3 regions of the Pseudarthrobacter sp. fls2-241-R2A-168 genome follow, and region 1 is predicted to be linked to each of the others. Evidence: riboswitches for the same ligand, from Rfam matches in the RefSeq annotation. Region 1 holds a riboswitch; each other region holds the start of a gene.

Region 1 (10,256 bases):
GACGAAATCGGCAAGGGTGCGGGGCAGGTTCCCAACCCTGACGATGAACAGAAGAGCAACCTGTCCCGGGTGATCGCGGATCCGGTGGCCGTCAGCAACGTGTCGCAGGCGAAGGCAGGATCCTACGGCGCCGGGCTGGCCCCCTTCTTCCTGACCCTTGCCCTGTGGATCGGCGTTTTTATGCTGGTCCAGGCCATGCGGCCGCTCACGCAGAGGGCGCTGGCCTCCAATGCCGGGTCGTGGAAGATCGCCCTGGGCGGCTGGCTGCCCTTCTTCGCGGTCTCCGTTGTGCAGGCCACCCTCCTCACCTTGGTGGTTAACCTCGCACTGGGCCTGCATGCCGCACACCCGGTCCTGATGTGGCTCTTTATGCTGGCGGCGGCCATGGCCTTCAGCGCGATCATCCAGGGAATCGTGGCGCTGCTTGGTTCCCCCGGAAAACTGGTGGTCCTGATCCTGCTGGTGCTGCAGCTGGTTTCCTCGGGCGGCACGTTCCCCTGGCAGACGACTCCGCAGCCACTGCACGTGGTGCATGAGATCCTGCCCATGGGCTACGTGGTGACGGGGATGCGGCACCTGATCTATGGTGCCGACCTGTCGATGATCCTCCCCACCGTCCTGGGGCTGCTGGGTTACACGGCATTGGGCCTGGCCATGTCCACGCTTGCAGTCCGAAAGGGCAAGCTCTGGACACTGAAGACGCTCCAACCGGAGATCGCGGTATGACTTCCATGCAGCCGGAGTCGGCGGCCCGGGAGGAAGCCGAACCGGGAGCTGCGAAAAAACTGCGTCCCGCCCGGACCACAGCCACCCGGCAGAAGCTCTTCGACGCCTCGATGGAACTGATCGGTGAGCGCGGGGCGGCGGGTGTGACCGTTGATGAAATTGCCGCAGCGGCAGGCGTTTCCAAGGGAACGGTCTACTACAACTTCGGCAGCAAATCGGACCTCATCGCCCAGCTCCTGCGGCACGGCGTCGATATCCTCAAAGGCCGCCTGCTGGGCGCGCCGGAAGAGGCGGATACAGCGGCTGGGGATCCCCTGCTGGCCATGGAAGCCATGATTGGCCAGGCCATGGATTTCATGGCGGAATACCCTTCCTTCGCCCGCCTGTGGGTCAGCGAAAACTGGCGGACGCCCAGCGAATGGCAGGGAACCTTCACCCTCCTGCGCGCTGAACTCCTGCAGGTCATCGGCGAGGCAGTGGAAAGGGTGGCCAGGGTCTACCCGGTGGATCCATCAGTCTCGCGCGGCAGCCTGGAGACAGCCATCTTTGGCGCCTGCTTTGTGGTGGGGCTGGACCGGCAGACGTACAACCCGGAACGGACCCGTGACCAAAGCGTTGCGGCAATCATGGCCATCATGCGCGGCTACGTGCTGAGGGAGACCCCGCCTCGGGGATGATGGTGCATATGCGTCATATGGGGAACAGCGGAAAGTTTGCGGTCATCTGTGGCCTCGTGGCTGCGGGGCTCCTGGTCCTGACAGGCATGACGCTGGCCGAGCCTGTTTTCCTGGCATTCCTTGGAATGCTGGCCCTGGCCTACCTTGCCTGCATCATGGAGGTCCTCCGGCGGCGGCGGTACGTGATGCTGGCGATCGCCGGCCTGTCCACGAGCCTGGCCCTGGCAGGTTCGCTAGCTTTCCTGAGCACGTGGGAGCTGGCGTTCACCGATGAATCTTCGATTTTTGGTACCCCGCTTCCCACGGACGACCCCGACAACTACTTCTTCCTGGCCGCCCTCTCGCTGTTGACGGCCCTTGCCGCACTGTTCCTCGGGGCGGCGTGGCCGGGACACCAGCGTCCGCCCGAGCGGGCTGCTTCCGCACGGGCCTCCTCCCGGCCCGCAAACGGTGCGCGCGGACAGGCGCCTGCCCGGCGCCAGGGCGCGGCAGGAGCAGCGCCGCCACGCACCTCCTCTGCGGGACGCACCCCTGTGCGGCAGCCGACGTCGTCCGCCCGGCAGGTGCCCCAGAGACAAAGTGTCCCCAGGCAGAGTTCCACGCGGCAGAGTGCGGCGCGGCAGGGTTCTGTGCCGCAGCCTGCGCGGCGTCCTGCCCCGAAGAAGTAACCGGCCTCAGTGCGGCCGCGGCACCTTGAATTTTGTGATCCGCGCGTCCTGGCCGTCCAGCTCCGCCCACGATTTCTCGGTTTCGAGGACGGTGAGCGCGCTGGTGGGGAACCTTGTGGCGGCGTCCATGTAGGCGTCGTGATCGGAGTCGCGTGAGGCCAGGTGCATGGCAAGGTCCTGCACGCCAGGCAGGTGCGCGATCAGCATCAATGTGGTGACAGTGTCCGGTACATGATTGACCACGGTGAGCATGCGGAGCGCAGAAGCCGCATACAGCCCGTCCTCAAGTTTGGGCGTGGGCGCCTTGTCCCCCAGCTCGGAGCATACCCAGGTGCAGGTTTGCCGGGTGCGGAGGGCGCTGGAGCACAGGATGAAGTCGGGAACGATGTTGTGCTTGAGCAGCCAGCGCCCGGCCAGCGGTGCCTCACGATGGCCCCGTTCTTCCAAGGGGCGCTCGTGGTCAGCAACCCCGCCCGGCCAGTCCGCCTTTGCATGGCGCATAATCACAAGGCGTCGAAGATGGTGCTCACTCATGGCCCAAGCCTATAGCCAGCAAAACCAGCCGCCGTCCAGCCGCACAACGTCACGCCAAGCACGCATTTGGCTGCCAACGCGACCAAGATCCGCGCCGCATCAGGCCTCAGCCAAGATCAAGCCCACAAAAGCATGCTCGTGGTGACACGCGACCAGCCTTAAACCAGCCGCGGAGGCCTAATGCTCGGAGAGTCTGGGTGAACGCCAAAGGCGGGACATCCCGAAAGCGCCGTTGTCGCTGGGCCCCCGCCGCCCGGGTTCCCTGGCCGAGCTTGCGAGGCGAGGGAGGCGGTGGGGCGGGACGAGCGCAGGCGCCGAGGGATCGTGCCGCGAAAGCGGAAGCGCCCGCCCAAGCGGGACAGGCGCTTCAGAGTAAGAGTTAGATCGAGTATTCCGGAGCGGCCCAGACAACAACCTCGGGGTGCTCGTAGAACCGGTAGCCCTGGCCGCGGACGGTGCGCACGGTGTTGGCGAGACGGCCAAGCTTGGAGCGGAGGCGGCGGATGTGGACGTCGATGGTGCGCTCGTTGGGCACTTCTTCGGCGTTGCGCCACAGGCCTTCAAGCAGCTCGTCGCGGCCCACGGTACGGGTGCCGTTCTCCACGAGGTAGTTCAGGAGCTCGAACTCCTTGAAGGTCAGGTTCAGGGATTCGCCGTCGAGGTGTACTTCGCGGCGGGCAAGGTCGATCAGGACGCCGGAGGGGCGCGGTTCCTGCGGCTGCTGCGGCCGGGGGGTTTCGGTGCGCTGCCGGGTGTTGACGGTGGGGTCACCGAAGGTGGAACGGACGACGTCGAGCGCCGAGCCGGGCGTTCCGGCGGGGGCCACTGCAACCGCGGCGTAGCTCTCGGCACCGGACACCAGGGACTGGGCGTAGGCGCGGATCTCCTGTGCGAGCTTGGCGATGGAGGTACCTGCGGCGGCAGCGGTTTCCTCGTCGATGCCCATGTAGAGGACGAAGCCGCGGGCAACATTGTCGTTGGCGACCGGACGGACCGTGTTGGGTCCGGCCACGACGGGCGTGGGAGCGGTCACCGGCGCGGACTCGGCCGGGGTTACTGCGCGGAGCTGGCCGTAAGAGTTGGGGTTGTAGCCCTGGGGTGCATAGCCAGAGGCGGGGAAGCTGCTTCCGGGAGCTGAGGGTGCGAGCGATGGGCGCGGGGCGAAGCCGGGGCGGAGGCCGGAGGGCTGGCCGGCCTTGGCGGCGTTACGGACAGAAATGTGGACGTATCCGGATGCAACTGACATGGATGCTTACCTCAATGTGAATGGCCGTCATCACGGCTCGAATGCTGGGTTCCCCGCACTGAAAACTGGGGAGGGACGCCCGACGCTGGGCTGGGGGGCGAATGCCTGGAGAACTTCGAGGGGTGGGAAGGTCAGGCGTACATTCGACAACAGCGCATGTCGGCAGCAGCGGATGTGCTGGGCCAATAGTCTGCGGCTGCAGGTGCTGTTGAGTTCTTGTTCACAATGAGAGTGTGCAGCGTAACAATGCTAACTTGCAAGTAACAATGGACCGATCAGTCCGCATTATGAGACAGAATCCGGCTTTGTGGTGTAGATCACCATTCTGGCGTGCTGGCAGAACGTCATTCATTATCCAGCTCCCGGTCCCCCAGCTGCCGTTTTAGGGAACTTAATTCGGACCGGCGTCCGGTTTGCCCCCTTTTGTTCAAGTGCATGTGGAATACCAAAATCGGCAGGCCAGCGATGGTTCTTGTCCAGTGGCGCGCCGTCCCCGCGAAGAAAATTTGTCCCATCTTTCCAGGGGAGACCCGGGAATGCCTCCAAAGAAGAGTTTCAAAGTCTCTGCCCGCCCCACGCACTGTCCTACCGCAGCATCACTTCCACATCCAGCTGGCTAGGCTGGGATTCACAGCCGGGACACAGGAATCCCAAAGCCCCGGCTCAACGAGTGACCGGAGAGTTGTCCCATGGCCACACCGCACTCCATGACAAACAACCTTCCCCAGCTCTCCCACCCCGACGGATCCCCCATCCGCGCGCTGGTGGTTGATGACGAGCCGAGCCTCTCAGAACTCATGAGCATGGGCCTGCGCATGGCCGGCTGGTCCGTTGCTGTGGCAGCGGACGGGCCGGAAGCAGTGAAGCTTGCCAAGGACTTCCGCCCGGACGTCCTGGTCCTGGACGTTATGCTGCCCGGATTCGACGGCGTTGAGCTGCTGGGAAGGATCCGCACCTTCGCACCCGAGGTCCCGGCACTGTTCCTGACAGCCAAGGACGCAGTGCAGGACCGGATCGTGGGCCTGGCAGCCGGCGGTGACGATTACGTCACCAAGCCGTTCAGCATGGAGGAAGTCCTCCTGCGGCTGCACCGCCTGGTCCAGCGTTCCGGGGTGGCCGCCATGGATACGGCTGAGCTGGTGGTGGGCGACCTCGTCCTGAACATCGACACCCGCGAGGTGAGCCGGGCGGGCGAGGAACTCCAGCTCACAGCCACCCAATTCGCATTGCTCCGTTACCTGATGGAAAACCCCAAGCGGGTCATAAGTAAGGCGCAGATCCTGGACCGGGTCTGGGATTACGACTTCGGTGGCCAGGCCAACATCGTGGAGCTGTACATCTCCTACCTGCGCAAGAAGGTGGATGCGGTGCATCCGCCCATGATCCACACGGTGCGCGGGGCCGGATACGTCATCAAGCCAGCGGAGTAGGCGCCATGGCCTTACAACAGGCTGCGTCCCAGCGCCGGAGCTGGCTGAAGCCGAACACCTGGCACCTGCGCACCCGCCTCATCCTCCTTGCCATGACCCTGCTGATCGCCATCTGCGGCGCCGTGGGTGTGGTCAGCTACGCCTCCATGGACGCGTTCCTCACCCGCCAGCTTGATGACCAGCTCAGCCAGGCGGCGGAGCGGTCGAACGATCCGGGCCGGCCTCCCATGGGCGGCTTCAAAGGCCGGGATCCACTGGACGCCCGCGGCCAGAGTGTGGGCACCCTGAACGCCCGCATCCTCAACGGACAAGTCAACAGCGCCGGGTTCCTGGCCTCGGACACCACCCGCTCGCCACTGTCCGCCGAGGACAAGCAGGCCCTGCTGGCTTTGGCCACAGATGCACAGCCGGTGGACCGCACCCTCTCCAACGGCGACTACCGGTTGACAGCCGCGAAGACGGACTTCGGCGACGTGTTGGTGACCGGGCTCCCCCTCGCTGGCAAGGAAAGTACGCTCACTTCCCTCGTTTGGACCTTTGTGTTCGTATCCCTGGGCGGTCTGCTGCTGATCGGGCTGGCAGGAACAGTGCTGATCCGGCGCACCATGAAGCCGCTCGAGCAGCTGTCAGAGGTGGCCACGCGCGTTTCGCAGCTGCCGCTGGACGCCGGCGAGGTGGCACTCGCGGTGCGCGTCCCGCCGTCGAACTCCAACCCTGGAACGGAAGTGGGCAGCGTGGGCCACGCGCTCAACCTCATGCTGGACAACGTGGCCAACGCGCTGCAGGCGCGGCAGAAGAGCGAAACCAAGGTGCGGCAGTTTGTGGCCGATGCCTCGCACGAGCTGCGTACTCCCCTCACGGCCATCCGCGGCTACACGGAACTGATGCGGATGACCGAGAACTTCACCCCCGACGGCGAAAAGTCGCTGGCGCGCGTGCAGAGCCAGTCTGAGCGCATGACCGCCCTGGTGGAAGACCTGCTGCTGCTGGCCCGGCTCGATGAGGGCCAGCCGCTCAAGCTCAGCGGGGTGGATCTCACGCAGCTTGTGATCGAGGGCGTCAGCGACGAAAAGGTGATGGCCCCGGGCCACAACTGGCGGCTGGAGCTTCCCGAGGAGCCCGTGGTGGTCAACGGCGATGCCTCTCAGCTGCGCCAGGTCCTGATGAACCTGCTCTCCAACGCACGCAAACACACTCCCGCCGGAACCACTGTGGTCACCGGGGTGTGCACGTCGTCTGAGGGCGCGGCGGTAGTAACGGTAACGGACGACGGCGGCGGGATCCCTGCGGAGTTCGTGGACCACGTCTTCTCGCGCTTCGCCCGCGCAGACGCGGCCCGGAAGGGCGCGTCCGGCCAGTCCGGGGCCGCCGTTGCCGAAGGCACCAGCGGGCTGGGCTTGTCCATCGTGGAATCCATCGTCGAGGCCCACGGCGGCAGGGTAACGGTGACGTCACAGCCAGGGCGCACCCAGTTTGCCCTGCAGCTCCCCCTTCATTCGCTTTCGTAGCAAAGCGACGCGCCGCCGTCGTGATCTCTGTTACCAAAATGTGACTTAAGCGCCGGACTCCTGTACCGTCGATTGGGTGAGGTTCCTGATCGGGAACCCATATCCGGATGACGCCAAGCTCTGCCGCTTCCCGGATTCCGCTTGAGCAACGGCAGAGGCGGGGGACCCACCGTCCCGGGCAATGAGTGCCCTTGGGGTTAAGCACGCACGTGAATTTTTCCGTGCGGCCGGATGCCCTCATCCGAACCCGACAGCTAACTCCGCAGGTGTGAGAGGCGATTCATCATGTCCAAATTCCTGGTTAAACCGCGCCCGAAATCCGGGTCTGCACCCCACGCCGGACGCAAAGCCGGCAAGTTTCCCTTCATCGGCAAGCGCGCCGCTGTCTTCGCCGCATCCGCTGCACTCCTGGTAGGAGTCGGGGCGGCCGGACAGGCTACCGAGTCAAGCATCAGGGTTGCCGCCACCGAAACCCAGGCCGCCGAGGCCCAGTCCAACCTCAGCATCGAAAAGAGCGAAATCCGGGCCAACCCGGCACCGGCCCCCGCTGCTGAGGAGATTGCCGTGGCCCCGCAGGCGGCAGAGCCCGCACCGGCACCCGCTGCCGAACCGGCATCAGCGCCCGCAGCCGAAGCGGCACCGGCACCGGCTCCCGAGCCGGCCGCGGCTCCTGCTGCCGCTCCTGAGCCGGCCCCCGCACCTGAGCCGGCCCCCGCCGTCGCGGTCAACGACCCCGCCGGCGCCCAGGCTTACGCCGCCGGGCAGCTTGCCAGCTACGGCTGGGCGCCGGACCAGATGCAGTGCTTGGTAACCCTGTGGGACAAGGAATCCGACTGGACCACCACGGCTACAAACGCCAGCAGCGGCGCGTACGGCATCGTCCAGTCCCTGCCTGCTGAAAAGATGGCCAGCGCCGGTCCGGACTACCTGACGAACTACCGTACGCAGATCAACTGGGGCCTGAACTACATCCAGGAGCGCTACCAGTCCCCGTGTGGTGCGCTGAATTTCCACCTCTCCCACAACTGGTACTGAGTCCACAACTGGTACCGAGCACTCGGTGATCAATGCCCCATGGCGCGCGCCGTATCCGTGGGAGTGGCAAAAGGCCCGGCATACTGTGACCCATGAAGTTCACCACCACCATCCAAGGCAGCGGAAACAAGACCGGCATCGAAGTTCCCGATGAGGTCCTCGCGGCCTTGGACGCGGGCAAACGGCCGCCCGTAGTGGTGACCATCAACGGCAGGAGCTACCGCAGCAGCATCGCGGTGATGGGTGGCCAGAACCTCATTTCGCTCAGCGCAGCCAACCGCGAATTCGTTGGCGTTTCGGCTGGGGACACAGTTGACGTGGTCATCGAGCTCGACACCCAACCCCGCGTGGTTGAAGTCCCCGAAGACCTTGCCGCTGCGATGGCGGCGGAACCGGCCGCCCTGCAGTTCTACGCGACGCTGAGCTACAGCGCCCAGCGACGGTACGTGGAGCCGCTGGCCGACGCCAAGACGCCGGAAACGCGGTCGCGGCGTATCGCCAAGGTGGTAGCCGACCTTAAAGCCGGAAAGAAATGACTGTCCGGCCCGCCTCGTCCTGACTCGTCCGGACGGTGACAGCACTGTAATCCGCTACGTGCAGGACGCCTGCGGGCAGCGGGCCGGTGTTGGGTCCCACGGCCACCGTGCGGATTCCGGCGGCCACCCCTGCGGCGATTCCTGCTGGAGCGTCTTCGAACACCACGGCGTCCGCCGGGTCCACGCCAAGGTTGGCGGCGGCCTTCAGGTATCCCTCCGGATCGGGCTTGCCGCGGGTCACCCGTTCAGCTGTGACTGCTACGGCCGGCATGGGCAGGCCGGCTGCTTCCATTCGGATGCCAGCCAGGACGAGGTCAGCGGACGTGACCAGGGCGACGGCGTCCGCCGGCAGGGCTGCCAGCAACCGGGCAGCACCGGGCAGGGCCACAATCCCTTCGGTCCGGACGCGTTCCATCGCCCCGAGTTCGGCCGTCAGTGCCGGCACGTCAGCACCCTCAGGAGCAAACCGGGTGACAGTATCGCGTGCCTGGACGCCGTGCGAGGTGCGGAGAATCTCCTCCAGGTCCAGCCCGTAGCGCGCGGCGAATTCACCCCAGACCTGCTCCACCACCGCGGTCGAATCCACCAGGGTGCCGTCCATGTCAAAGAGCACGGCGCGGCACGTCAGGTTCCGGATTCCAGCAGGGGTGGAGGTTCCAGCAGGGGTGGAGGCAGCCATAGTTCCCATTCTGCCGGTAGATCTCAGCTTTCGCGGCCCGGGATGTACTGGACCGCCCACTTGTTGCCGTCGGGATCGGCAAAGTACACGAAGTGGCCCCATTCCTGCACGTCCACGTCGCTGACGTCCACTCCGTTGTCCTTCAGGTGCTTGTGGGCCGCGTGGATATCGTTGACCACCAGTTGGAGGTTCGACCCGGAGCCGGGAGGCGCGTCCGTAAGCCCTTCCCCAATGCAGATCGAGCAGGCCGAGCCGCGGGGGGTCAGCTGGACAAAGCGGATGGAGTCCGAGGGACGCTCATCAAAGTCCGGGTTGAATCCCACCTTGTTGACGTAGAAATCCTTGGCGCGGTCCACGTCCGATACAGGGACAAACACAAGTTCCAGTTTCCAGTCCATCCGCACAGGCTAGCGGCGCGAGGGGGAATGGAAAAGGGTTGTGGGCTAGCCTGCGATGCCGTACAGGCGGTCGCCTGCATCCCCGAGCCCGGGAACGATGTAGGACTTCTCGTTGAGCTTTTCGTCGATGGAGGCCAGGACGATGGTGACGTTCGCTCCCGAGAGTTCCTCTTCCAGCTTGGCCAGGCCTTCCGGGGCGGCCAGCAGGCATATGCAGGTCACGTCGGAGGCGCCTCGCTTGAAGAGGAACTTGATGGCTTCGCGCAGGGTCCCGCCAGTAGCCAGCATGGGGTCCAGGACAAAGATCTGCCTGTCCGTGAGGTCTTCCGGGAGGCGTTCGGCGTAGGTAATGATGTCCAGGGTTTCCTCGTCGCGGGCCATGCCCAGGAAGCCCACCTCGGCAGTGGGGACAAGCTTGGTCATGCCTTCGAGCATGCCCAAGCCGGCGCGCAGGATAGGCACCACCAGCGGGGTGGGCTTGGTGAACGCGGTTCCCACGGTGGTGCTGACCGGCGTTTGTATGGTGACGGGTTCGGTGCGGACCTCACGGGTGGCCTCGTAGGCGAGCAGCGTCACCAACTCCTCCGTCAGCTGCCGGAAGACCGGGGACGGAGTGTTTTTGTCCCGCAGGACGGTGAGCTTATGGGCGACCAGGGGGTGGTCCACAACGAGAGTGCGCATGGGTCAAAACTACCACCCGGTAGTTGCGCACATCCCCTGGCCTCAGCCCCGTGCGCCTGGCTGCGGGGGGCCGCCGTCGCTCCTTCCTGGAGTGCCGCCGTCGTGCGTTGCCGCAGTGCCGGCGCCCTGCTGCTCTTC
Region 2 (10,256 bases), on a different contig from region 1:
GACGCCAGGATGCGTTCCACGGCCGCAAGGGTGGATCCCGAAATAAGGGTGCGCAGGCCCGCGGCTGACGCGCTGTGCTTGGTATCGGTGTTTGTACACAGATGGAGGGTTTCCAGGACCTGCATCTGGGGCCGGTTAAGGCGCTCCAGGGCGCGCTGGACGCTGACCCTCCCGCTGGCCCTGGCAGCGAGGGCGGCGAAATCGGGAACGGCGGGGGAGATGAGGTCCGGCCGCGCGTCGAACAGGGACCGCAACGAATCGTCGCTGCGGGCCTCCAGGTCCTTGCTGAGCGCGCGAATAAGGGACATCAGTCCAACGTTACCGCCCGTCCGGTTTTCCTGCCCGGCGGCGCCCGGCGACGCTGTCCAGGACAAGGAACAGCATCAGGAGGAACGCCAGCGGCAGCGCGTACAGCGCGGTGTAAGTGACCCAGGCGGGGGCTACCGCACCGGCGAACGCAAACGCCATGACGGCAGCCACCGCCGCCAGCGAGAGCACGGCAATAACCGCGGCGAAAATCGTCAGGGGCCGCCGGTAACGCGAGGGAGTCATGGACGTAACGCTAACAGCCCGGTCCGACAGTGCGGGCATGCGTCTCCGGGCGCCGATGAAAGCAGGATTAGGGCATCGGGCAGGATAACCTTGAGGGATATGGACCAACACGGTCTTCAGCCGCCATACCCTGAACCCGCACAACAATGCGGATGCGGTGACGGCTGGCCGTGTCTCAAGACGTCAGAACGAAGAAGGTTGATTACGTGCCTACCGGCAAGGTCAAGTGGTATGACAAGGACAAAGGCTTCGGATTCCTTGCGGGCGAAGACGGCCAGGAAGTGTTCCTGCCCAAATCCTCGCTGCCCGAGGGTGTCACGGAGCTGAAGGCCGGCACCCGCGTTGAGTTCGGGGTCGCCGACGGACGTAAGGGTGCCCAGGCCCTGGGACTGCGCGTGCTGGATAAGACGCCGTCCATCGCCAAGGCGAAACGTCCCAGCGCCCGCGATCTTGCCCCGCTGGTCCAGGACCTGGTGAGCGTGCTGGACAACCTGTCCGGAACGCTCTCCAAAGGCAAATACCCGGAAGGCAACAAGGGCAAGGCCATCGCCGCCGCCCTGCGTAAGGTTGCCGACGAGCTGGACGTTTAGGCCCTGATGAGTTCGGAAGCTGATCAGCCGCAGCCGGCAGTTGAGTCCCGGGAGTTCGCGTCCCGGGAACCGGAGCAGCAGGAGCCGGTTACCGCCACCGCCGCATCACGGGCCGCCGCGCCTGCGCCGGTGCGGAGCCCCAAGCCGCGTGCAGGTGTGCCCGTATGGCGGACCGGCAAGCCCGACGCCTTCCTTGCCGCCGCGGTGGACACTGCCCGGACGGCGATCGAAGGCATTACGGCGGCAAAGGATATTGGTCGGCACCTGGCAGCCAGGAGCGAAGGCGACCGCCTGGTGACGCATCTTTTTGAGTCCCGGCTGCCCGGCTACGGTGGCTGGCAATGGTTCGCGGTCCTGACCCGGAACTCACGCTCCAAGGTGGTCACGGTCAACGAGTTGGGTCTGCTGCCGTCCGAGGACTCCATCCTTGCCCCGGAATGGGTTCCGTGGGCGGAGCGGGTCCGGCCCGAAGATGAGCAGGAACCGGAGCAGGAAACTGCTGAGGTTGAGCCTGGGGTCCAGGAGCCAGCTTCGGCGAAACCTGCTGCGGCGGACGACGCAGCAGCTGGGCCGGCCGCAGGGGAACAGGAGCAGGACCAGGAGTCCGGGGACGGGGAGCCCGACGACGGCGGGCAGCCCGGCGACGCAGCAAGGACTTCCTGACCACAAACGAACGGCGCCGTCCGGGATGAACCCGGGCGGCGCCGTCGTACGTTAAAGCGTCCTGGCTACTTGCGCAGCTCGCCCACGACGTAGTCGATGCTTTCCAGCAGGGCCGAAACATCTGCCGGCTCGATGGCCACGAACGTTGCGATGCGGAGCTGGTTGCGGCCCAGCTTGCGGTAGGGCTCGGTGTCCACGATGCCGTTGGCGCGCAGGACCTTGGCCACTGCGGCTGCGTCCACGGACTCGTCGAAGTCGATGGTGGCGATGACGTTTGAGCGCTCGTCCGGGTTAGTGACGAAGGGAGTGGCGAACCCGGAAGCCTCGGCCCAGCTGTAGATGCGGCCGGCGGAATCGGCGGTGCGCTTGGACGCGAAGTCCAGGCCACCGTTGGAGTTCAGCCACTGCACCTGTGCATCCAGCGTCACCAGGGTGGACAGCGAGGGGGTGTTGTACGTCTGGTTCAGGCGGGAGTTGTCGATGGCGGTCTGCAGGTCCAGGAAGTCGGGGATCCAGCGGTCGCCGGCCTTGATCCGGGCGGCGCGTTCCAGGGCGGCAGGGGAGAACAGACCAAGCCACAGCCCGCCGTCGGAGGCAAAGTTCTTCTGCGGGGCAAAGTAGTAAACGTCACTCTGTGCCACGTCGACGTCCAGGCCGCCGGCAGCAGAGGTGGCGTCCACCAGGACAAGCGAGCCCTCGTCCGCGCCGGAGACGCGCTGTACGGGAGCAGAGACGCCGGTACTGGTCTCGTTCTGCGGCCAGGCGTAAACGTCCACGCCGGCTTCAGCCTGCGCGGAGGGGCGGGTGCCGGGCTCGGACTTGATGATGGAGGACGCCTCAAGGAAGGGTGCCTTGTTGGTGGCTGCGGCAAACTTGGAGCCGAACTCACCAAAGGAAAGATGCTGCGCCTTCTTCTCGACCAGGCCGAAGCTGGCGATGTCCCAGAATGCCGTGGAGCCGCCCACGCCAAGAACTACCTCGTACCCTTCAGGTGCCCGGAAGAACTGGCTCAGTCCCTCGCGGACGGAGCCCACGAGGTTCTTGACCGGGGCCTGGCGGTGGGAGGTGCCGAGGATGTCCTTTGACGCGGCTGACAGGGCATCAATCTGCTCCTGCCGGACCTTGGAAGGCCCGGCGCCGAACCGTCCGTCCTTGGGGAGGAGATCGGCGGGAATAGTGATGCTGGTTTCGCTCACGGGTGCTCCAATTTCGGCATGGACATAACTGTGGTCCGGACGGGTGTTGGCGGCCGGCAGTCTGCGGTGACTGCAACCAGGGCCTTCCTCATTCTGCCTGAAGCGCTGATTCCGCGGGAACCCGGACCGTCATAGTCCAGTCAATGAGACGCCCCCGTAGCACACGTGCGAACTATTCGGACAAAGTCAAAATAGGCTAAGCTTTTCCACGGACTACGTCGCGGTGTAAGGCGATACGGTGGGACAACGCAAGGTACTGCGCTCGAGGAGCTGAGCTGGATGACGGATCTGATCGACACTACGGAGATGTACCTTCGGACCATTTTGGAGCTTGAGGAAGAGAACATCGTTGCTCTTCGTGCGCGCATCGCCGAACGGCTCCGCCACTCCGGGCCCACCGTCTCCCAGACCATCGGCAGGATGGAGCGGGACGGGCTGGTGGTTGTCTCCGGAGACCGGCATCTGGAACTCACGGAAACGGGCCGCAAGCGCGCAACGGAGGTTATGCGCAAGCACCGGCTCGCCGAGCGCCTGCTTGCCGATGTGATCGGCCTGGACTGGGCCTACGTCCATGACGAAGCCTGCCGCTGGGAACATGTGATGAGCGAACGGGTGGAGCGGCGCATCTACGAGTTGCTCAACCACCCCACCGAATCACCGTACGGAAATCCGATTCCCGGCCTGGCAGCCCTGGGCGGCACGCCGTCCCTGGGTTTTGCCGACGGCGCCATCAGCCTCCTGGATGCGATGAAGTCCTATGGTCCGGCATCAGAGGTGACTGTGAGCCGGCTTGCAGAACCCATTCAAGTGGAACCGGAACTGCTGTCCCAGCTCGACGAGGGCGGTATCCGGCCGGGCGCCGCAGTGGCCCTGGAGCGGGTGGGCGATTACATTTCGGTACGGGTTCCGGGTATTGAAGGGGCGCTGGAACTGCCGCCCGAGGTGGCCGCGCACGTGTTTGTCGCCATTCGCCAGCCTGCAGCTTAAGGGGCTGACTACCCCATCACGGGGCATATACCCAAAGATAACGGAATTGTTACTAAGGGCCTTAAGCCCCTATAGTTGAACCAAGCGTTGATATTAAAGCGTTACCTGATCTGGAGCCGAGCTCTGCCAGCGGATCAGGAGCACGAGTCGTAACTGGCAGAGGCGGGGGAACCACAAGCGGCAGCGGGGGACTGCCTTGGGGTGAAGTCCGTCAGCAGCAAGCCTCTTCCAGTGAAGGATCCCTCCCGGGATATCTCTGTGCCGAAGCTTGCTTACGGCGGACCGGGTCTTTGAACTCTCTGACCCGAATCCGACAGCTAACTTCGCAGGCTTTCCAGAGAGGAACCCTTCTTGACCATGCAGAATTCCAGGGGACGCCGCCGCGCGGCGGGCCCCGCTTCGACACCGCGTGTTGTCGAAGTCATCACCTCGGAGCGCCCCCGCGATCTCCACCGTGATGCGCGCCGCCGTCGGGGTCCCCTCCGCCAGATCACCGAGTTCGCGTCCGCCAGCGGCATCGGCCAAAAGGCCGGCGTTGCCCTTGCCGCCACCGGCCTGGTCCTTACGGTCACGGTTCCGGCCACCAGTCCCGTTATGGCCACTGATGCTTCGGGCGCTACGCCTGTTGCCGCCTCCGCCGTGGCGCCCCAGCCCCAGATTTCAGCCGAAGCCGGAGCGCAGATCGACTTCAGCCGCTCCGCCGTGGTGACCCAGGCTGATCCGGACGGCAAGCTGAAGCAGCTGCTCAGTGCACAATCGGCGGGCGCCATCAGCCGCGCCGCCTCGGCCGGCAGCCTCGGCGCTCCGCTCGCCGTGATGACCACCGCATCGCCCTTCGGCTACCGCGTCAGCCCCATCACCGGCGGCACCGGCGACTTCCACCGCGGACAGGACTATGTGGCGCAGTGCGGCACCTCCGTTATGGCCGCCGCCACCGGAACCGTGACCTTTGTGGGCTGGCACCAGTTCGGTGGCGGGAACCGCGTTGTGATCGACCACGGGAACGGGCTGGAAACCACCTACAACCACCTGTCGTCCTCCAGCGTGAAGGAAGGGCAGACCGTATCGCGCGGGGAAGTTATCGCGCTCAGCGGCACCACGGGAGCCTCCACGGGCTGCCACCTGCACTTCGAGGTCCAGGTCAACGGCGAAGTGGTTGATCCCACTGGCTGGCTCTAGTCAAGTGACGGTGAACTATCAGATGATCTTGACTTGCCGTGACCTGAATGTGACATTCATTCAAAACTGCTGTACCGTCTAACTCGCGTCAACTTTTCCGAAGTTGACGCTCTTGTGCGGATTGCCTAGCTCTGCCACCGCTCAAGGTCCGTTCGCATGACATCGTCTGGCAGGGGCGGGGGAACCAATTTTGGCCTTTCCATGGAAAGGCCTTGGGGTTAAGTCGCAAAGCTTCCCAGGAAGCAGCGCGGCCGGGTGACTCCCATCCGAATCCGACAGCTCACCTCGCAGGCATTGGGAGAGGCTACCTTCGTGTCTTCACGCCATAATTCTGCGCGCCACCGTGCGCAAACGGTTCGTACCAACCCCTTGGATACTGTGTCCAAGGCCGTTAGTGCCAATGCCGGGACAGTTGGTCGCCAGGCTGCAGTCATCGCAGCTGCCTCCGGCCTGATCCTGAGCATGGGCCTGCCAGCCACTGCCGCGGACAACGCCGCTGGTGTTTCCGCTTCCACCGAGTCCGGGTCGGCCCAGAGCGCGCTTGCCGTTACTGCCGCCCCCACTGCCACCGTGTCCTTCGAGCGCCCGGTGGTCAAGACCACAGCCGCTCCCAAGGTGCAGACCGTACGCACCCAGTCCACCGCCTCCGCAACTGGAAACGCTGCCACCGGTACTGCTGCCTCCGCTACGGAGAAGCTGGCCGAGACTGTCTCCTCTGCTTCCACCTCGGGCATCGCCGCAATCGCCTACACCGGAATCGGCCACTCGTACGTATGGGGCGGCACCAGCCCCGTCACGGGCTGGGACTGCTCGGGCTTCACGCAGTGGGTCTATGCCCAGGCCGGCATCAGCATCCCCCGCACCAACGCGTGGACGGCCATGAAGCCGACCTCCACTCCGCAGCCCGGTGACCTCGTTATGCAGAACGGTGGCGCCCACGTTGGCATCTACGTTGGCAACGGCATGATGATCAGCGCACTGAACCCCTCCCAGGGAACGCTGCTGCACGCGGTAGCCGCCACCGGCTCCTCCGCGTTCTTCACAATGAACTAGTTCTTCGACCTCCGGGTCCAAGGGCTTTTTCTTTGCCCCCAAGCTTTTTTCGCTAAATCACACATCCCCGTTCGGGACGTGCCGGCGTACCCCCAAGATGCCGGCACGTCCAAACCCCCTGTCTGCCTACAAGGCGACGGGGGAATACGAAAGAGAGAACTGATGACTACTCGTGCAACCGCACGGCATCGCGCCGAAGTCACTAAAACCAACTCGCTCGCCATCATTGCCAAGGCTGTCGGCGACAACGCAGGCGGCGTCGGCCGCCAGGCAGCAGTGATCGCTGCCGCTTCCGGCCTGGTCCTGACCAGCGGCCTGGCAGCCAACGCCGCAGACACCAACGTCCAGCGTGACTCTGCTCCGGCTTCCAACCTGGAAGTTGAATCGACGGTTGAGGCTCCGATTTCGGCTGAGTCCACCATCGCCATTTCCTTCGAGAAGCCCGCAGTGACCACCACTCCGGCTCCCGTGGTGGAAGCTCCGGAACCCGAGGTTGAGGTCCAGGAAGCCGCTCCCGCTCCTGCCGCCCAGCCCGTTGCTGCTCCCAAGGTCACCGCCAAGGTTGCTTCGGCCGCTGCTCCTGCCGCTCCCGCAGCCCAGGCTTCCGCGTCCGGCAAGGGTGCAGCCATCCTTTCCGCCGCCTACGCCCAGCTCGGCGTGATGCAGGACTGCACCATGCTGGTCACCAACTCCCTGGCCGCCGTCGGAATCAACTTCCACGACTGGCCCGCCGGCTACCTCTCCCTGGGGCGTACCGTGAGCGCTGCTGAAGCGCAGCCGGGCGACCTGATCTACTACGCCGATGGCGGCGCCGGCATGGCCCACATCGCTGTCTACGCCGGTAACGGCCAGGCGGTACACGGCGGCTACAACGGCAACCAGACCGTTGTTTTCAGCGCAAACGTTGGCTCCGGCCCCGTCTTCATCCGCGTCAACTGATATTTCTGACATCGCAGTCCGTTTAATCGGACGCATCAGCACCGAACACAGCCCCAGCCGCAAGGCAGGGGCTGTGTTCGTTTAAGCAGGCAGGCCGCGGCTGCCGTCGCGAACGGACACGGCCTGTCCCTTCCTCGGAATTAGCCGATAGCACACTTCTTTGTTTACTCTTGTGGTGTCGATCCATAGCCCGGACATGCCGAGGGCAGCCGGCCCTCGTGCCCCTGACGGGTGCGGCCGTGAAGAGGTACGTGCATGCGCACTCTCGTTCTGAATGCTGGATATGAACCGCTGGCGGTTATTTCTTTCCGCCGGGCGCTGGTGCTTGTGCTGACGAACAAGGCGAGCGTTGTGGCTGAAGGGGACGATCCTGTGGTGGGTCCCCAGGAGATCCTGGGCCGCCCGTCCGTGATCCTCCTGAACCGCTACATCCGCCCCAGATACAACCAGTCCACGGCGGTGAGCAGACGCGGAGTGCTCCGGCGCGACGGGCACAAATGCGCCTACTGCGGAAAAGCTGCGCATACCATCGACCATGTCCAGCCCAAGTCCCGCGGCGGTGCGGATTCGTGGGAAAACCTCGTGGCGGCATGCCTGCGGTGCAACAACGTCAAAGGCGATCACACTCCGGCGGAGATGGGCTGGAAGCTGCGGTTCGTGCCCGAGCCGCCGCACGGCACCATCTGGCAGATCAAGGAACTGGAGAAGCCCACTCCTGCCTGGGATCCGTTCCTGCTGCCGGAGCGCGCTGCCTGACGGTGCCTCACCGGCCCGGCCGGGGCCCGTTCCGGATTAAGCTGGTGGAGTGGAATCAGACAGGCTGGACTTCGACGCCCTGATCCTTGCGGGCGGCCGTTCCTCCCGCCTGGGCGGGGTACCCAAGCAGGGACTCGTCTTTGAAGGCGCCACCCTGCTGCAGCATTCGCTTGCGGCCTGTTCCGCGGCGTCCCTCATCGCCGTGGTGGGCCCGGATACCGGTCCGTTGCCTGCGGGGGTCCTCGCCTGCCGCGAGCAGCCGGAGTTCGCAGGACCGGCTGCGGCGGTCGCCGCCGGGCTGGAAGCGCTGGGCCGTGCAGGCGGCGGACGCGACTTCACCCTGGTGCTGGCCTGCGATATGCCCAGGGCCGCGGGCGCCGTGGAAACCTTGGCGCAATGCCTTGCGTCCCCGGCTGGCGCCGGGGACGGAGTGATGGCGTGTTCTGAAGACGAAACCGCCCAAATGCTGCTGGGTTTTTACCGCACAAGCGGGTTAAAAAGGGCAGTTCAGGCGCTGTCTTCGCGGGACGGCTTAATCAACGGTTCCATGCGGTCCCTCCTTGCTAGTCTGGACGTGCAGCTTGTCACCGTCCCCGCCGGCACCACAGATGATGTGGATACCTGGGATGATGCCGCCGCATTAGGAGTTGACGCCGGGCAGCCGGACGTGCGCCAGGACCGGCGCGGCAGCAGTTGAATTGGGAGGCAAAGAGTGAAAAGCCAGGATGAAACACTGGAGGAATGGTGCAGGTCCCTCCTCCAGGCCTATGAGCTTGAGGACGTCCAGGTGGACGTTAATGCCATCCTTGCCCTCGCGGGCGTTGCTGCGCACTCCGTTGTGCGGCCGGCGGCACCTTTGACCACCTTCATTGCCGGCTACGCAGCCGGCCTTGCCTCGGGCTCCGGGCAAAGCACCGAGGCTTCGTCCATGGAGGACGCCTTGGCTGTGGCACGTTCACTGGCTGCCGATTACGACGCTGAAGCCGCCGGGGCTTCCGGCGAATGATTGAAGAACCCGGGGAAGAACGGAGTTCAACAGACCAGCCGGAGGAGACGCGGCACCTGGCCCATACCTGGGAGGAGGCGCGGCAGGCTGCCTTCGAGGCGGCAACCCCAATTCCAGCCGGACCGGTGCCGTTGCACCTGGCCCTGGGCCGCACGTTGGACCGGGACATCGTGGCACTGCAGGACATGCCGCACTACGCGTCGTCGGCCATGGACGGCTGGGCGGTCAACGGGACGGGGCCGTGGATCCTGGTGGAACCGGGCACGCGCCTTGCACCGCACCAGGCAAGTCCCATTGTGACCGGCGGGCTCATTCCCCCGGGCGGGAAAGCAATACTTCGCAGCGAGAGTGCACTGCTGGGCCAAGATGAGGACGGACTGCCGGTCCTGCTGACCGGCGGCAGCGCCAGGCCCGGTGAGCCGCGCACCGGCCAGCACATCCGGAAAGCCGGGGAAGAAGCGCTGGCGGGAGACGTGCTGGTGAAGGCTGGCGTGCAGCTCAACCCCGCTCATCTGGCCCTGGCTGCCTTGGCCGGATATGACGAATTGCCCGTCCAGGGCAAGCCCATGGTGCGCCTGCTGCTGACGGGCTCCGAAGTGATCGGAAAGGGCGTCCCGGTTCCCGGCAAGGTGCGGGACACCTTCGGTCCGCAACTGCCGGCCGTCGTGAACATGCTCGGCGGGATCGCCGGCGAACAGCAGCGGATCGGCGACTCTTACGCCGAGTGGCTCGCAGCACTCGAAGATGTGGTCCCGGAGGCGCCGGGCGCACCGGACCTGCCGGCCGACGTCGTCATCACCACGGGAGGGACCGGACGGTCAGGCACGGACCACCTCCGCCAGGCGGTTGCCGAACTGGGCGGACGGCTCATCATCGATGGCATAGCCATGCGGCCTGGGCATCCGGCCGTCCTCGCGGAACTGCCGGACGGGCGCTTTGTGCTGGGCCTGCCGGGGAATCCCCTTGCCGCGATGATGGCGCTGTCCACCGTGGGGGCGCCGCTCCTCGCCGCACTGGGCCACGGCAAACTGCCGGACACCCAGGAGGTGCCCTGTGGAAGCATCATCGAACCCGACCCGGGGCGTACCCGCCTGATGCCGTTCCGCCTGCTGTACGGAATGGCGTCGCCGGCGCAGCATACGGGCCCCGGCATGATGCGGGGCCTGGCTTCGGCAGACGGTGTGCTGGTGGTGCCGCCGCACGGTGTCCAGCTCGGTGAACTGGTGCCCGCCTTCGCCCTGCCCTGGGGACCGCCCATTCCGGCCCTTCCAGAGCCAGGTTCGAAGGCGAAGCCCCGGAACGCTGCGCGGCCCGGACGGACCCCCGCCAAGCCGG
Region 3 (10,256 bases), on a different contig from region 1:
CGCCAGTTCCACCGCAAAACGCCGACGTTGAAATCGAACAGGGCCCGGGGGTATCGGCCGGTGAACAAAATGGCGAAGCCGGCAACAACCGTGGTGACGGCGAACGCAAACCACAAAAAGAACAGGATGATGAAGTGCGGAATGGCCAGGAACCACTTCACCAGCCACATCCACCGCGAAAGCGCGGGGTCAATCTCGCCGGAGAGCCGGGCAGGGTATGGGGCCCAGTCGGCTTCTGCTGCGGGCACCTCCCGGTACGGAGACTGAACCACGGGAGGCTGACTCCCGGAAGGCGGGCTTCCTGCCGGGGGTGCCCATCCCGCAGGTGCCGCCCCGGCGGCAGGCCCACCCGGGATTGCCGGCGATTCCCGGCCGCCTGGGGGCACCGGGCCGCCCGCTGGTCCGGCCCCGTAAGCGGACCCGGAGGAACGCGGCGCGGCATGCCGCCCCAGGCCGGCAGCGCCGAAAGTCAGCAACGGGATCCCAATCACCAGGGCGATAATTCCGCCCACAAGCAGCCCGGTGGCTGCCGGCCGGATCAGGTCGGACCGGAACCCGGGCTGCACCTGGACGTCAATTCCCGGACTGGCGTCCGCGTTCATCACCACTATGGCCCAACTCCCGGCGGTGATGTTCCAGGTCAGCTCCTGCTCCCCGGGGCCTGACGCCGAAGCCTGCCAGAAGGCCTCGCCAGCCGGAGGCGCAGGCGCAGTGGAGCCGGGAATGTCACGGTACTCGGCACGGAAAGGTGAACGGTCAACGTCGAGCAGCTCGGAGCGATGGACCCCCGAAAGGTACCTGTCGACGTCGGACTGCGGGGCGATGCCGATAAAAACAGCCTTGCCGGGATCGGCGGAAGCTACGCGCAGCCGGAGCGTGCCGACGTCGAACGGCACACGCCCGGGAATATCCTCGCCCATGGCGCCCAACCGGGGTGAGGTCAAGGCGGCGGAAGCCACGGAAAGCCGGGCTGTGCCGGCAGTGAGGTATCCATCACGCTGTGCGGATCCTACGGCCAGGGCCACGATGCCGCCGGCTGCGGCAGCAAGGCCAGCGAGGGACAGGAGGATCCCCAGGATCAGCATTATGACTGCAACGGTCTTTTTCATGGGATTTGGACCTGGATTGAGGAAGTGGACAGGCGTGGGACGAAGCGAATACCTGGCGCGGGGACACCTACAAGACTGACACCCGCACGGCGGGAGCTGTAGGGCCAAAGGTCATGCCCATGGCACTGCGTGGTGCAGCTTCTTCCGGCGGAAGCGGCGGGGGAGTAGGCTTAAACAACCGTTAGGAAGTAAGCGGCCACGTATTTCAACTGGGTGGTATTCAGGCTGGGTGTTGACCTCCCCGGCGATCCCGAAGGGATGCACAGTGGCATTGGACGCTTCGGCGGTTCTGGAGCTTCTTGGCGGCTATATTGCAACCGCAGTGGGAGTTTTTCTCCTTTATTCACCAGTCATTGTCCTGATCATCAGCCTGTTGTTGACCGCAGGCCTGCTGCAGTTGCTGGCCTGGCCCTTTATTGTGCTGATCCGCAAACTGCGCCGGAAGCCCAAACATCCCGATGACAGCTCCTGGCTCCTGCACTGAACCGCATCCGCAGGTGCCGGGTTCCCACCGCACCCCATTCGTCAGTATGCTTACTATTGTTGGCAAAGCCGGTCACGAGAAAGGGCATCATCATGACGGAACAGAACTTGCCTGACGACGAGCTTGAGGTTGTCGAGGAAAACGACGTGCTCCTGGACGAAACTCCCGGTGCGGCCTCTTCCCTGGAGCTTGATCCAGTCACCAGCGGCCAGCCGGACAGCTATCCCGGTGCCGCGGAGAATAACCCGGACCGCTGGCAGGAGGATCCGCTGCTCCAGGAGGAAGTCTCCGGCGAGGAGGAGGATTTCCTGAGTGATCAAACGCTGCGGGACGACATGGCGGCAACCCGCGACGGCGCCGGCAACGAGCAGGTGCCGGCGGCTACTCCCACCCTGGGAGAAGCGGTGGCTGACGTGGATTTCGGCGAAGATCCCACGGGCCGGGAAGCCGACGCCAGCGACGACCAGGAAAACTTCGGCGGGTCGCCACTCAGTGAGTTTGAGCCTGACGACCTTGAACGCTGAGGGAGCCGGTATACCCCCCACCTGATGAATAGGGGCTCCTGCCTCTGGCCCGGGGATAAAACGGGGTTAAACTAATAAGCCCACTGATGAATATCAGTTTCGGCAGGATCAAGACTGAAGGAGTTTCGCATGAACTTGGGAAGCAGGATCAGGAACGCCGCTGAACGATTCGCAGGCAGGAGCGGCACGGGCGGGACGGTCCGGGGCCGCGGGATGAACACCACCGGACGGACGCCCAACTCCGCCGGTGCCATGGGCGCCAGGTCCGGTGGCATGGCCCATCGCATCATGGGAATGTTCAGGCGGCACTGAGCCACCAGCATGAACGCTACGAGCATGAGCCAAAAGCAGGTCCCGGGCCTTCCCGGAACCTGCTTTTGGTTTGTCAAACGCCATGCGTGAACTCGTTGTCCTGGGCACTGCATCGCAGGTTCCCACCCGGACCCGGAACCATAACGGCTACCTGCTGCGCTGGGACGGTGACGGGCTGCTCTTCGATCCCGGCGAGGGAACCCAGCGCCAGATGATTTATGCCGGCGTCCCAGCCTCCTCGATCACCCGCATCTGCCTCACCCACGTCCACGGTGACCATTGCTACGGCCTGCCCGGCGTGCTTTCCCGCATGGCATTGGACGGCGTGGCGCACCCGGTCCATCTCCACTATCCCGCATCCGGCGAGGACGTGGTCCGCGCCCTCGTGTCAGTCAGTTCGCCCGGCATCGACCTGCGCCTCCACCCCCATGCCGGAAGCGCAACTGTGGCCGACGGGCTGGAGATCCAGCCGCTGAAGCACCGCATCGAAACTTATGGCTACCGGCTCACAGAGCCCGACGGCCGCACGCTGCTTCCGGACCGCCTCGCCGCTGCCGGTATCCGGGGCCCGGACGTGGGCCGGCTGCAGCGCAACGGCAGCCTGACCGGCGTCCGCCTCAGCGATGTGAGCGTTCCCCGGCGCGGCCAACGCTTTGCCTTCGTGATGGACACCGCGCCCTGTGAGGGGGCAGAAGACCTGGCCGACGGCGCGGACCTCCTCGTCGCCGAGTCAACCTTCAGCGACGACGACGCCGCGCTCGCCGGCCAATACCGCCACCTCACCGCCGGACAGGCCGGGGAATTGGCCGGCCGCGCCGGGGCCGGCACCCTGGTGCTGACCCACTTTTCGTCACGGTACGACGACGTCACCCTGCTCGCTGCGCAGGCAAACGCACGTGCCGCGCAGGTGAGGGTGGTAGCTGCCCACGACCTGCAGCGGGTACCTCTTCCCGAACGGCGGCGCTGGCCTGACCCGGCGCCGCGGACACGGGAAGGGCCCGGGAGCTCATTGCCAAACAAAACCATGGGGTAGAAAGTGAATTATCGGGTGTTCTTCACGTGATTCGACGCCGCGGAAAACACACCACGAGGGAAGGCTTGAAGAATGACAGCTGCTGCTGAATCAACGATCACTTTTGACGGGCGGTTTGCCCGGGAATTGTCGGAACTGGCTGTTCCCTGGCAGGCAGAGGAAGCGCCGGACCCCAAGCTTCTTGTCCTTAATGAGCAACTGGCCGCTGAACTTGGGCTGGACGCTGAATACCTCCGGTCATCGGAGGGCGTCAAGCTCCTCCTGGGAAACCACATCCCGGACGGGGCCACGCCGGTGGCACAGGCCTACGCCGGCCACCAGTTTGGCGGATACTCACCCCTGCTGGGCGACGGCCGGGCGCTCCTGCTCGGCGAGGTGACGGATGTGCACGGCCGGCTCCGCGATATCCACCTGAAAGGTTCCGGCCGTACGCCCTTCGCCCGGGCAGGCGACGGGCGTGCCGTCGTCGGGCCCATGCTGCGGGAGTACCTGGTGAGCGAGGCGATGTACGCCTTGGGCATCCCCACCACAAGGTCCCTTGCCGTCACGGCCACCGGCCGCCCGGTCCGCCGCGACACCATGCTTCCCGGAGCAGTCCTGGCGAGGGTGGCCAGCAGCCATCTGCGGGTGGGAAGCTTCCAGTACGCGCGGGCCACCGACAATATGGACCTTTTACGCCGCCTCGCCGATCATGCCATCAGCCGGCATTACCCCGCCGCTGCCCGGGCCGACAACCCCTACCTCGCCCTCTTCGAAGGGGTGGTGGCTGCGCAGGCCACACTGCTGGCCCAATGGATGCTGGTGGGCTTCGTCCATGGCGTGATGAATACAGACAACATGACCATTTCCGGGGAAACCATCGACTACGGGCCGTGCGCGTTTATGGATGCCTTCAACCCGGCCGCGGTCTACAGCTCCATCGACGTTGGCGGCCGTTACGCCTACGCCAACCAGCCCGTTATGGCTGAATGGAACCTCGCCCGCCTCGCCGAGGCAATGCTGCCGCTCATCAATGAAGACCAGGAACAGGCCGTAGCCCCCGCAGTGGAGGCATTGGGCGGGTTCCGCCGCCAGTACAGCGACGCCTGGTTCGCCGGTATGAAAACAAAGCTGGGAATCAGGGAAAGTCCTGCGGGGAGCCCTGAGGCGGAAGAAGCCTCGGAGCTCGTGGACGGTGTGATCGCCATCCTCAAGGACGGGCCGGTGGACTACACACGGTTCTTCCGGAACCTCGGGCACGCAGCGCGGGGAAACTCCCGCCCCGCCCGAAGCATGGTCCTGGATCTCGCCGCCTTCGACGCCTGGGCAGAACGGTGGCTGGCCCTGAAACCCGACGCCGGCCTGATGGACCGGGTCAATCCTGTCTACATTCCGCGCAACCACTTAGTTGAAGAAGCGCTCGCCGCGGCAACGGACGGCGATGTTGGTCCCTTCAACCGGCTCGTGGAGGTGGTCCGTGACCCGTACCGGGAACGGTCGGGGCTGGAGCGTTACGCCGAGGGAGCGCCGGAGGACTTCGGCAGCTACCAGACGTTCTGCGGCACCTGAGGACGGCGGACCCGGCAAAAACGAAACAGGGGCGGCAGGTGGGTAACCGCCTGCCGCCCCTGTCCGGGTGGTGTCGCCTAAGCTACGCGGACGAAGGAAGCGCCCGGGAGCCAGCTGATGGAGTGGACCTCGGTCTTGAAACCGTCCACGCCGCCGCTGACAACCTGGCCGTTGCCGGCGTACACACCAACGTGGCCGGCAGTGATCACAAGGTCACCGGCAGCGGGGGAGCCCACCACGGAGCCGTACTGGTAGAACTGGCCGGGAGCCAGGTCGCCAACAGACTTGCCCACGCTGCGCAGGGCCTTCTCCACCATGGCGGTGCAGTCCTGCTGGATGCCAACCTGGCCGTAGGCCGATGCCAGGATCGAAGCGCCGGCGCCCGAACCCGTGGCAGCTGCCGGAGCTGAAGCGTACGAAACATTCACTCCGGTGTTGGCCGGAGCCGCGGCAACGGCAGTCTGGACGGGGGCAGGAGCAGCGGCCGCCTGGACGGGGGCCGGAGCAGCTGCAACATAGCCGGCGCCCGGAATCTGGATCTGGTCGCCGGGGAAGATGATCGTGGAGATCGCCAGGCCGTTGGCGGCCAGTACATCGTTGAGGCTGACGCCGTAGGCGGCGGAGATGCCGCCCAGGGTGTCACCCGAAACCACGGTGTGGACGTTGGCGGCAGCTGCTGCCGGTGCAGCCACGGCAGCTGCGGGTGCCACGGACGCCTGGGTGTTAGTGGTCCCGGTGGTGTCCGGTCCGGTTACGCCTGCGTGGGCCGGGGCGCCCACACCGAAGGCAATGCCGGAAGCTGCTGCTACGGCCAGGGCCGGGCGGCCAAGCGACTTGGCGGATACAGCCAAGCCCTGGAGCGCGATTGAGCGGGCCGGAGTCGCGCGGTGACGGGCGGTGATGGAATTTTTTGACACGTTTGATCGCCTCTCCCATGCCTGCGGGGTGAGCTGTCGGGTTCGGGTTGGAGATACCCGGCCGGTAGCGGCTCCGGACGGAACGGAAGGCGCTATCGACTTAACCCCAAGGCCTCGCATGAGGCCGCGGAAAGGTGGTTCCCCCGTCCCTGCCAGCTGGAAACGATTGAATCCCGGGTCAGCGGCAGGGCTCGGCATGCTGAGGGGAATGTCCCGTCTGGGAGGGACACCTGAAGACCATAACCTGCCAGCCTGCCGATTGTCACATTTGAATAACATACGAGCGGCTTCTCTCGTATTCCGCAAATGACTGGAGGTTCTTTGCATAGCGGGCTGACCACGGAAGATAGGCGCGCCGGCGCGGAGTGCATGAGGTTCGTCACAAAGTAATAAAACGTGCTGCTGGCACCAGCCGAAGCGGCGCTCGTGGGCAGCACACGGCAGAGCTTTGGGCCGGCTGCGCGTGTGTGGCGTTCGATCTCTGGGTAGGGGTTCACCATTCCAGATTGCATAACGATGTCAGCACGCCAGCCTTCAACTGAAGGTTGAGAGCTGTATGCTTCCGAACTATGTCTCGGTTCGTTATCAAAGCCCGCCTGCCCCTGCCTGCGGCGCTGCTGGCCCTTGCCCTTGCGGGTACGGTTTGGCTCGGTCCGGCCGGGGCGGCGGACCAGGATCCGGCGGGTGATTACCCCTCCTGGGAGGACGTCCAGCAGGCAAAGCTGACGGAATCCGGCACCGCAGAGGAAATCAACAGGATCAGTGGCCTGCTGGCTGGCCTGCAGGCCCAATCCGAGTCCCTGGGGACAGCGGCCGTCCAGTCAGCGGCGGAGTATGCCGTCACCGATTCTGCGCTTCAGGCGGCCAGCGCAAAAGTGGAGACCCTCACCGCCCAGGTTTCCCAAGCAAACACCGAGCTGTCCCGGCACCGGAAGGACCTGGGCGCCCTCGCGGCCCAGTCCTATAAAACCGGCGGCACCACCATGGGATTCTTTGTTGCCCTCGATGCGATCCAGACCAACAGCGTCCAGGGTCTGAACGTGGTGCGCATCGTGGGTGACAAGACGGCAGCGCTGGTGGCCAGGGCCGAATCCGCCGGCAGGGTGGCGTCCTCGTTGGCTGCCCAGGAGAGCGCCGCCAAAGCCGAACGTGAGCGGCTGTCCCTGCAAGCCAAAGCGAAGCTGGACGCCGCCCGGTCCGCGCAGGAGGCGATGGCGCGCCAAGTGGCCGAAAGCCAGAAGCGCAGCGAGGAGCTGACAGCGCAACTTGCCTCCCTCAAGGGCACGACGGCGGCAGTTGAGGGCGCGTACCGGCAGGGCCAGGCGGCGCAGGCTGCCTACGAGGCAGCGCAGGCGGCAAAACGCGCCGCAGCCGCTGAACAGGCCCGCCTGCAGGCAGAGGCGGCAGCCAGGGCGGCCGCCGCGGCTGCCGCCCGCCCGCAGGCTCCAGCCGTCCCGGCGCCGGCAAATCCAGCACCCCCGAACCCCGCACCACCCGCAAATCCAGCACCCGCGAACCCCGCACCCGCCAACCCGGCGCCGGCGAATCCTGCTCCCGCACCCCAACTGCCGGTCGCACCCGTCCCGCCGCCCGTCGTCGTGCCGTCAGTTCCAGGCGGTGCCGTCAATGACCCCGCAGGGGCCAAAAGCTACGCCTCGGGGCGGCTGGGCGCGTACGGCTGGGGCCAGGACCAGTTCCTGTGCCTCGCCCAGCTCTGGACCAAGGAATCGAACTGGCTGACAACGGCCACCAACCCCTACTCCGGTGCTTATGGAATAGCCCAGGCGCTGCCGCCCGGCAAATACTCCAGCGCCGGCAGCGACTGGCTCACCAGCTACCGCACCCAGGTCGATTGGGGCCTGGGCTACATCCGCGGCCGGTACGGCTCGCCGTGCGGGGCCCGGAACCATTCGGTGGCCAACAACTGGTACTGACCGGCGCGCTAGGCTTTTCCCATGCCTGACTTCGAACGGTTCCGGATCCTGCTCGAGGAGGAGCGGGCGCGGAAAGTGGCGCTGCTTCCGGCCCTCCGCGCCGACATCGCTTCGGCCAACTCCGCCCGCCAGGATTCCAACGTGGACGACGAACATGATCCCGAAGGCTCCACCATCGCCTTCGAACTCTCCCAGGCGTCGGCGCTTCTCAAGCAGAGCAGCGCCGGGCTGGACCAGGTTGACGCCGCCCTGGCCAGGATCGCCGACGGCACCTACGGGACCTGCGCCGTCTGCGGCGAAGCCATCGCCGAAGGAAGGCTGGAGGCCCGCCCCTGGACGCCGTTCTGCATCAGGCACGCGTCGGCAGGCCGCACCCGATGAGTGCGGGGGATCTGGTGGCTGCTGCTGCCGGGTTTGTTGACCGCACCCTGCAGAATGAGGGTGCCTGGTACCGGGCGGACGACGTCGAGGGCAGGCTGGGCGGGGAGCTCGCCTCGTACGGGTCTTCCGTCGGCGCCGTCCGCGGAACCATCCGGGATGCGCTGCGCAAGTACAAGGACCTCGACCACGACTCCGTGGTGCAGCTGGCGTCCGCGCTGTGGGGCCAGCCAGGGCCCGGCTCCCGCGCAGTCTATGAGCGCAGGCTCGCCGCAGTGGTGCTGCTGCAAACCAAAGCGGCGCTGCTGCGCCATTCCGACCTGACCCGGATCGAGGGCTTTATTCGGTCCGCCGGAACAAGGGAACTGGTTGACCCGCTGCTCGCGGACGTGGTGGCCCCCTTCCTGGCGCGGCTCAACGGCCGTGACCGCCAGCGGGCCGCCGTTGTTCTGGCCCGGTGGCGGACAGACCCGGATCCGCAGTTACGCCACGCGGCCGCATTCCTCGAGCAACAGTCCGCACCCCAAGCCCCACCACAAGGAGACACCCGTGAACGATCCCTATGACCTGGAACGCTTTGTTGCCGCACAAAACAGCGGTGGAACCTACGACCAGGCACTCGCCGAACTGCAGGTGGGCAACAAGACCGGACACTGGATGTGGTTCGTTTTTCCCCAGGTGGCGGGGCTGGGGCACAGCGACACTTCCCGCCGGTACGCCATCAGCTCCCTTGAGGAGGCCCGGGACTACCTTGACCACCCGGTATTGGGCCCGCGGCTGCTCGAATGCGCCCAGGTGCTCAGCACCCATAAAGACCGCGTTGCCGAGGAGATTCTTGGCAGCGTGGACGCCCGGAAACTGCGCTCATCCATGACGCTGTTCCTCCGCGCAGCTCCCGGGGAAACCGTCTTCAAAACCGTCCTCGCGCAGTTCTTCGACGGCCAGCCGGACCCCGCAACCGACGATCTCCTCGCCGCCCGCGACGAAGACTGACGCCGACGGCGGTGCCTTGCCCGTCTTGCGCAAGGCACCGCCGTCGTCCCTGCTGTGTGGGGCGCTACGGCGTGGGGCTGCCGCCGTTGACGTTCAACGTTTCCCCCAGCACGAAACTGGATTCAGGGGAGGCCAGGAAAACGTAGGCCGGTGCGAGTTCGGCGGGCTGGCCGGCGCGGCCGAGGGGCGTGGACTGGCCGAACTCCGGCAGTTCCTCCTTGGGCTGGCCGCTGCTGACCTGCAGCGGCGTCCAGATGGGCCCGGGCGCCACCGCGTTCACGCGGATGCCCTTGGGCGCGAGCTGCTGCGCCAGGCCCTTGGTGAAGTTGTTGATGCTCGCCTTGGTGGTGGCGTAGTCCAGCAGCGTGGGGGACGGGTTGTACGCCTGGATGGACGTGGTGTTGATGATGGTGGACCCGGCCGGCATGTGCGGAACCGCGGCCTTGGTCACCCGGAACATCGCATAGACGTTGGTCTTCTGGGTGTGGTCGAACTGTTCGTCCGTGATCTGGGCGATGTCCTCCTGCGCCACCTGTTTTCCGGCGTTGTTGACCAGGATGTCCACGCCGCCCAGAACGGCCACTGCAGTATCTACCAGCTCCTGGCAGGTGGCGGGGTCCTTCAGGTCACCGGGAACCTTGACGGCCTTCCGTCCTGCGGCTTCGATGATGCCGGCGATGCGGGCCGCGTCCTCTTCCTCCTCGGGCAGGTAGGAAAGGACAACGTCGGCCCCTTCGCGGGCAAAAGCAATGGCCGTGGCCGCGCCGATCCCGGAATCTGCTCCCGTGACGATCGCCTTCCGGCCCTCCAGCCGTCCAGTGCCGCGGTAGGTGTCCTCGCCCAGATCCGCTTTCGGCGCCAGGTCCGCGTCCAGGCCGGGCTCGCGCTGGTGCTGCTCCGGCGGCGAGATCTTTTCGTAGGCGGTGACGGGATTGCGGAAGGTGTACTGGTCAGTCATGGTGGTCCTCCTGGTGCTAAGGCGACACTAAAAGCTAAGTATGCTTACCGTTCAAGCCTAGGCAAT

The links. Region 1 has a riboswitch for cyclic di-AMP ahead of QRN11_RS21065 (aggregation-promoting factor C-terminal-like domain-containing protein). Riboswitches for the same ligand answer to the same signal wherever they lie in the genome.
Region 2: it holds a riboswitch for cyclic di-AMP, as region 1 does, so the genes downstream of both, QRN11_RS07985 (M23 family metallopeptidase) here and QRN11_RS21065 (aggregation-promoting factor C-terminal-like domain-containing protein) in region 1, are expected to answer to the same signal.
Region 3: it holds a riboswitch for cyclic di-AMP, as region 1 does, so the genes downstream of both, QRN11_RS05300 (C40 family peptidase) here and QRN11_RS21065 (aggregation-promoting factor C-terminal-like domain-containing protein) in region 1, are expected to answer to the same signal.

Annotation. Positions count from the first base shown of each region.
Region 1 covers NZ_JARVSG010000047.1:5,015-15,270, reverse strand. The annotation lists gene QRN11_RS21100 (YhgE/Pip domain-containing protein) at 1-726, shown strand, start outside; gene QRN11_RS21095 (TetR/AcrR family transcriptional regulator) at 723-1,403, shown strand; gene QRN11_RS21090 (hypothetical protein) at 1,421-2,071, shown strand; gene QRN11_RS21085 (SixA phosphatase family protein) at 2,078-2,605, opposite strand; gene QRN11_RS21080 (winged helix-turn-helix domain-containing protein) at 2,985-3,851, opposite strand; gene QRN11_RS21075 (response regulator transcription factor) at 4,541-5,281, shown strand; gene QRN11_RS21070 (sensor histidine kinase) at 5,287-6,789, shown strand; cyclic di-AMP (ydaO/yuaA leader) riboswitch at 6,908-7,069, shown strand; gene QRN11_RS21065 (aggregation-promoting factor C-terminal-like domain-containing protein) at 7,075-7,824, shown strand; gene QRN11_RS21060 (YdeI/OmpD-associated family protein) at 7,917-8,360, shown strand; gene QRN11_RS21055 (HAD-IA family hydrolase) at 8,341-9,039, opposite strand; gene QRN11_RS21050 (glyoxalase superfamily protein) at 9,063-9,437, opposite strand; gene upp (uracil phosphoribosyltransferase) at 9,483-10,118, opposite strand; gene QRN11_RS21040 (phosphatase PAP2 family protein) at 10,161-10,256, opposite strand, start outside.
Region 2 covers NZ_JARVSG010000010.1:200,210-210,465, reverse strand. The annotation lists gene QRN11_RS08015 (helicase-associated domain-containing protein) at 1-308, opposite strand, end outside; gene QRN11_RS08010 (hypothetical protein) at 319-552, opposite strand; gene QRN11_RS08005 (cold-shock protein) at 759-1,142, shown strand; gene QRN11_RS08000 (DUF3027 domain-containing protein) at 1,149-1,805, shown strand; gene serC (phosphoserine transaminase) at 1,871-3,001, opposite strand; gene QRN11_RS07990 (iron-dependent transcriptional repressor DtxR) at 3,281-3,988, shown strand; cyclic di-AMP (ydaO/yuaA leader) riboswitch at 4,124-4,335, shown strand; gene QRN11_RS07985 (M23 family metallopeptidase) at 4,346-5,167, shown strand; cyclic di-AMP (ydaO/yuaA leader) riboswitch at 5,315-5,475, shown strand; gene QRN11_RS07980 (C40 family peptidase) at 5,546-6,220, shown strand; gene QRN11_RS07975 (NlpC/P60 family protein) at 6,383-7,159, shown strand; gene QRN11_RS07970 (HNH endonuclease) at 7,415-7,915, shown strand; gene mobA (molybdenum cofactor guanylyltransferase) at 7,965-8,612, shown strand; gene QRN11_RS07960 (DUF6457 domain-containing protein) at 8,628-8,921, shown strand; gene QRN11_RS07955 (molybdopterin molybdotransferase MoeA) at 8,918-10,256, shown strand, end outside.
Region 3 covers NZ_JARVSG010000007.1:17,301-27,556, forward strand. The annotation lists gene QRN11_RS05270 (DUF4389 domain-containing protein) at 1-1,109, opposite strand, end outside; gene QRN11_RS05275 (hypothetical protein) at 1,375-1,593, shown strand; gene QRN11_RS05280 (hypothetical protein) at 1,686-2,117, shown strand; gene QRN11_RS05285 (hypothetical protein) at 2,247-2,429, shown strand; gene QRN11_RS05290 (ribonuclease Z) at 2,512-3,462, shown strand; gene QRN11_RS05295 (protein adenylyltransferase SelO) at 3,535-5,010, shown strand; gene QRN11_RS05300 (C40 family peptidase) at 5,088-5,927, opposite strand; cyclic di-AMP (ydaO/yuaA leader) riboswitch at 5,931-6,095, opposite strand; gene QRN11_RS05305 (coiled-coil domain-containing protein) at 6,497-7,861, shown strand; gene QRN11_RS05310 (TraR/DksA family transcriptional regulator) at 7,883-8,242, shown strand; gene QRN11_RS05315 (DNA alkylation repair protein) at 8,239-8,805, shown strand; gene QRN11_RS05320 (DUF1810 domain-containing protein) at 8,789-9,232, shown strand; gene QRN11_RS05325 (glucose 1-dehydrogenase) at 9,297-10,190, opposite strand.